DNA from 2 places in the Leeia speluncae genome. Region 1 is predicted to be linked to the other one. Evidence: predicted binding sites of a transcription regulator. Region 1 holds the regulator's gene; the other holds the start of a gene.

Region 1 (3,147 bases):
AAAACAAATTAACCATCGCATTTTACCGTTGAAACTTTATTCTTCGGCCAGTTGTTCATTCAAATGACGGTGACCACCTTCATGACGCTTTTCTGAACGTTTTTCCTTATGTTTAAGAACCAAACGGTCTAACTTATCAATCAATGCATCAATAGCAGCATACAAATCAGCATGAGTTGATTCTGCAAAAATGTCATTTCCACGCACATGCAAAGTTGCTTCTACTTTCTGCACCAGTTTCTCTACAGTCATGATGACATTGATATCAATAACATTGTCAAAATGACGAGTGACCTTGGCGAGCTTTGTTGTCATGTATTCACGGATAGCTGGGGTAATTTCCAGATGATGGCCGCTCATGGTCAGATTCATGGTGTTTCTCCTGTATTAACACGAATACCGCTATTTTGGTTATTTCGTTACAACGCTTTGCGTAAGTTTACTGGAGGGATTTGCATTGCTTCGCGATACTTAGCTACGGTTCTTCGCGCAACAATAACCCCTTGATTGGCAAGCATGTCAGATAACTGACTATCACTTAGTGGTTTGTTTGAATCCTCCGCTTGAATCAACTGCTTAATCAGTGCCCGTATTGCTGTTGCAGAACAAGCACCACCAGTGTCTGTATCTAATCGACTACCAAAAAAGTACTTTAGTTCAAAAATTCCTCTAGGGGTCATCATATATTTTTGATTAGTAACCCGAGAAACCGTCGATTCATGCAAATCTAATTCATCAGCTATCTCTCTTAATACTAGCGGAGACATGCCAACTTCGCCATATTCAAAAAATTTTGCTTGTCGAGCAACAATTGCCCGAGTAACACGCAATATGGTTGTAAACCGTTGTTGGATATTCTTAATCATCCAGCGGGCTTCTTGCAACTGTTCTTGAAGCCCTTTTCCATCTCCACCGCGCTGTCGCCCTAATATATTGGCATACATTTGATTAACACGGATTTTTGGTACAGCGTCACTATTAAGATGCGCTACCCACTGACCTTTTTCTTTGACGACGATCACATCTGGGACGATATAGGCTGCTTTTTCTTCTGAAAATGCCCGTCCTGGTCTAGGATCTAATCCAGAAATGAGTGATTGCGCCTCTCTGAGTTGATCATCGTTTGTGGTTAGCCTCTTTTTTAATTTAGTGTAATCCCTTGCGCCTAACAAGTCCAAATGTTGTGTAACAATTGTTCGGGCTAGTTTTACCATTGGTGAATCCGGCATACGTAGCAATTGCAAATCGAGACATTCGCTCAGATTTCTCGCACCGACACCTGCGGGATCAAAATGTTGAACATGATGAAGGGCAATTCGCCACTCCTCCTCTTCAACCGCCTCCTCCCAGTCTTCTGGACACATGGCAGCAAGCTCTTCCCACTCAGAAGCGAAGAAACCATCATCATCTAAGGATTCAATCACTAAAAAGGCGAGGAGTTTATCTCTATCCGATAGATGCATCTCACCTAATTGCGCAATGAGGTGTTCACGTAAGGAAGGATGTATCTCTACCTGATCGCCCGCCGGAATCTCTTCGTCATCATCACTGCTGCCAGAGGATTGCTGCCAGCTAAGCTCATCTAGCGCCTCTCCAGCAGCCTGCCACTCTTCTGTATTTGTTGAGTCAGTCGCACTACTCTCGCCAGCCTCAGCGTAGCTAGATTCATCTCCATTGCCAGACTCAAATCCATCAACCCTTTCAAGTAGTGGATTTAACTCCATAAACTGCTCTAACTCTTGTTGCAGATCTTGTGTAGATAACTGCAACAATCGAATAGATTGCTGCAGCTGAGGGGTCAGCGTGAGTTGCTGAGAGAGTTTGAGCTGTAAGCCTGGTTTCATGTGTTATAACCGGAACTGTTCGCCAAGATACACACGTCTTACCGCTTCATTATCCACAATATCGGATGGAGCACCGGTGGCTAATACCTTACCATCTGCAATGATGTAGGCACGATCGCAAATACCAAGTGTTTCGCGCACATTGTGGTCCGTAATCAATACGCCAATTCCTTTTTCTTTTAAGAAATTGATAATTCGTTGAATATCAATCACAGCAATCGGGTCGACACCAGCAAATGGCTCGTCTAATAAGATAAACTTTGGCTCGCTCGCTAAGGCGCGCGCAATCTCCACTCGTCTTCTCTCACCACCAGACAAGCTAATTGCGGGCTGATCACGTAGGTGATCTACATGCAGTTCTTCCAATAATTCTGTCAGTCTTTTTTGACGCGCTTCACGATCTTTAATATGCAATTCAAGCACTGCAAGCACATTTTCAGCCACAGTCATTCGACGAAAAATAGAAGCTTCCTGGGGTAAATAACCAAGCCCAGCTCTTGCGCGCTTATGGATTGGCCAACGCCCAATACTTTTCCCATCTAAATAGACATCGCCACCATTTGCGGGGACCAAACCTACAATCATGTAGAAACTAGTGGTTTTACCCGCGCCATTCGGCCCGAGTAGCCCCACCACTTCACCACTCGCCACTTCTAGCGACACATCCTGAACAACCGTTCTGGAGCGATATCTTTTTTGTAATTGTTCAGCACGCAAATGACTCATTTCGCTCATTCCAACTTAAGGTGTCGTACTAGGTTTTGCTGCATCGTTAGTGGTTGCAGTTTTCGGCTGGATAACGGCATGCACACGCCCGCCAGATTTACCGCCGGTTGCAGGGCTTCCTTGCACAGAGTATTGCTGACTGACCGCATCATAAAAAATAACCGCACCGCGAAGTTCATCGCCACCACGTTTTACACGCGCATCGCCGGTCAGTTTTAATTGATTTTTGCCACTGTCGTAATCAATTCTAGACGCTTGCGCCTCAATATATTCATCTACTTGATCTTGCTTTTGGCGAAAGGTCACTGGCTTACCATAGGCTTGCGCCAACATTTTGCCCGCCTTATCGCTTTGTACATCTATGCGATCCGCGCGAAGTCGTAGTGTTCCCTGAGTGATAATGACATTCCCTTCATAGCGACTAGTGCTATTGGCCATGTCCGACATGCCTTGATCTGCTTCAATATTGATTGGCTTATCTCTATCTGCTTGCTCAGCATACGCATTGCAAGACATTATCAATACAGCCAATACGCTTAACGGGCGCAAGACAGCTAATACAGAACTCTGTTTCATC
Region 2 (3,147 bases), on a different contig from region 1:
CACTGGGTCACGTTAGATGGTCGGCAAATTACGGATTACCAAATCATTGCGCCAACGACTTGGAATTTCTCGCCAAGAGATCACGTTGGTGTGCCCGGCCCATTGGAAAAAGCCTTAGAAGGTTTGCCCGCAGAAGATGCGCAAGCCTTAATGATTCAGCATGTGGTTAGAAGCTTTGACCCATGCCAAGTTTGTACCACCCATTAAACAATCACGAAGAGGATTAGTTGGGTATGGGAATCGCGCCACAAGTTGCTAGTGCCGGCCAAGAGTTAGCCGAAGCCGCTTGGATTGAAGTTATCCAACGGATGGATCAAGTCTATAGTGAATTGGTCGCATCACAAGAAAACCTAGAAGAAAAGCACCAAGAATTAGCCGACGCACACCATTTTACCGAGCGTGTACTAGCGGCGATGACCGATGTACTAGTTGTATGTGATGCCCAAGGCCATGTCACGCAAGTCAACCATGCAATGCAATCGCTAACTGGACAAAAAAGTAATCTGCTCACAGGTAAGCATATTTTGTCTTTGTTAAATACCGATCTTGCCATTCAAACCATGCAACACCTGATTGAAACTGGCAAAACAGATACGCTAGATCTCGAGTTACCCCTGCGTACCAACACGGGAGAATCTATCCCCGTTACTTGGAATATTAGCCCCTTATCCGATGGGGCAGGGCGCTATAGTGGCTTCGTTGCCGTTGGCCGACCAATTGGAGAATTAAAGCGCGCTTATTCCGAGTTACAAGCAGCACACAAAGCCTTGCAAGCCGCCCAAGCGCAGTTAATTCAAGCAGAAAAAATGGCATCAATTGGTCGCTTAGTTGCTGGTGTTGCACATGAGCTCAATAATCCAATTAGCTTTATTTTGGGTAATACGTTTGCGATGAGCAAATACGCGACGAAGTTAGAAACTTACTGCCAAGCATTACACCAAGAAACATTGTCTCCGGCACTGCAAACGTTGCGAGAACAACTAAAAATCGATCGTTTAATGAAGGATCTTCCTTCTTTGGTGGATGGTTTACGAGAAGGTGCAGAGAGAAGTACGCAAATTGTCGATGCTTTAAAACGTTTTTCTGCGGTGGAAGAAAACCTTCAACAACCCTTAGATTTAGCGGAAGCAATTAGAAGATCGCTTTACTGGGTGACGCGAGCCACACCAAGCAATATTTCGGTGAAAACAGAAGGCCTAGACCATACGGTGATGGTCTCTGGCTCGGTCAACCAATTGCAGCAAGTGTTCGTCAACCTTATTCAAAATGCCGTTGATGCGGTCGAAAAAGCAGCGCATCCAGAAATAACCATTTCACTCACTAGTGATCCCCAGTATGTAACAGTCTGTGTGGCAGATAATGGCACCGGTATCCCAACCGAAAATTTATCCGCCATTTTTGATCCCTTCTTTACCACCAAGCCAATTGGTAAAGGCACAGGGTTGGGGCTCTCTATTTCTTACGGCATCGTCGAAAACCATCTTGGGCATCTGATGGTAGAAAATCGGGAAACTGGTGGTGCGCAATTTAAAGTGCAACTCCCGTTACATTAAATCTGGAAACTTACTGTACACCAAGGTTTGTTAACCGTTAACTTGCTTATCGAAAAGGTGAGTGGCGATTTTCTATGTGCTTGATAAATATATAAAAATAATTCTGGCATGGTTCTTGATTGCATAGCATGAATAAATTGGCTGAATCCTACCTGTGTGGCACTCATTAGCAGGACTCACCTCAATTTGCCGCTTGCTGGCAATCATCAGAATACTTGGAGACACAAGATGAAACTTTGGAAATACCTGCCAGCAGTGGCAATGGGCGCGATGGCGACAGTCGCCTCTGCACACCCTGGGCATGCAGAAACGGTTTCTTTTCTAACTGGTGCACTTCATCCACTAACAGGGCTAGATCATTTGCTAGTCATGTTTGGCGTTGGTGTTTGGGCTGCTCAGCAAGAAAAGTCCGCTAGTTTAGCTATCCCCGTTACGTTTGTACTGGTCATGATGCTGTCTGGCATTGCAGGTTACCTTGGGGTGACATTGCCACGCGTAGAAACCGGCATTGCTTCCTCTGTTGTGCTCATCGGTTTGTTAGTGGCATTTGCGATAAGATTACCCGCATGGATTGGCATGCTGATGACGACTGTGTTTGCCGTGTTTCATGGGCATGCTCACGGATCAGAATATTCAGAAAGTCATGGATTCTGGTTATACGGGCTCGGATTTGCGCTAGTGACGGCTGCGTTACATGCAAGTGGTTACTTAGTTGGATATCGCTTTAGCCAAAACCGCCGTGCGGTGGCAGTTGGTGGTGTATTAATGGCGACTGCGGGCGTGGTGATGCTTAGCCAAACCATTTAATTCACGCGCTAGACCTTCCATTTTCAAGCAAAACCCCACACTTTATGTGGGGTTTTGCTTTTTCAGCGACAGAGTAAGCAAGCATTTAGTTAGCATGCGTTTATTCGACACAAAGGCATGTTATAATTCAACGTTTTGATTGTTCATCGGATACCCCAATGTCACGCGCATTACGCAATATTGCCATTATCGCCCACGTTGACCACGGTAAGACTACCCTGGTTGACCAACTACTCCGCCAAAGCGGTACTTTCCGCGACAACCAACAGGTTGACGAACGTGTAATGGATAGTAACGACTTGGAAAAAGAACGTGGTATCACGATTCTTGCCAAGAACACCGCTATCGAATACGAAGGTACACACATCAACATCGTGGATACCCCAGGACACGCAGACTTCGGTGGTGAAGTTGAGCGCGTATTGGGTATGGTGGATGGCGTATTGCTACTTGTTGATGCCGTAGAAGGCCCGATGCCACAAACACGTTTTGTGACCAAAAAAGCATTGGCTCAAGGCTTGCGTCCAATCGTGGTGATCAACAAGGTTGACCGTCCAGGCGCGCGTCCTGACTGGGTTGTAGACCAAACTTTCGATCTATTCGACAAGCTAGGTGCAACAGATGAACAGCTAGATTTCCCAATCATTTACGCTTCAGGCCTAAATGGTTTTGCTAAGCTAGATCTAAACGCAGAATCTTCTGATATGCGTCCATTGTTCGAAACTGTATTGCAACACGTTCCAACCCCTCCGGGTGATCCAGAAGCACCGCTTCAGTTGCAAATCGC

What was found. Region 1 encodes sigma-54, which starts transcription at its own class of promoters, with help from an activator protein. Its sites were predicted from a motif close to CTGGCACGCTTCATGCTT; they were not measured.
Region 2: LIN78_RS02360 (HupE/UreJ family protein) is a predicted target of sigma-54. The motif match lies at 1,657-1,674, and genes of this name have one in related genera.

The regions. Positions count from the first base shown of each region.
Region 1 covers NZ_JAJBZT010000004.1:237,933-241,079, reverse strand. Annotated here, with positions in the region: gene hpf (ribosome hibernation-promoting factor, HPF/YfiA family) at 37-372, opposite strand; gene LIN78_RS09035 (RNA polymerase factor sigma-54) at 420-1,844, opposite strand; gene lptB (LPS export ABC transporter ATP-binding protein) at 1,848-2,579, opposite strand; gene lptA (lipopolysaccharide transport periplasmic protein LptA) at 2,586-3,146, opposite strand.
Region 2 covers NZ_JAJBZT010000001.1:480,400-483,546, forward strand. Annotated here, with positions in the region: gene LIN78_RS02350 (nickel-dependent hydrogenase large subunit) at 1-207, shown strand, start outside; gene LIN78_RS02355 (PAS domain-containing sensor histidine kinase) at 234-1,553, shown strand; gene LIN78_RS02360 (HupE/UreJ family protein) at 1,782-2,360, shown strand; gene typA (translational GTPase TypA) at 2,519-3,147, shown strand, end outside.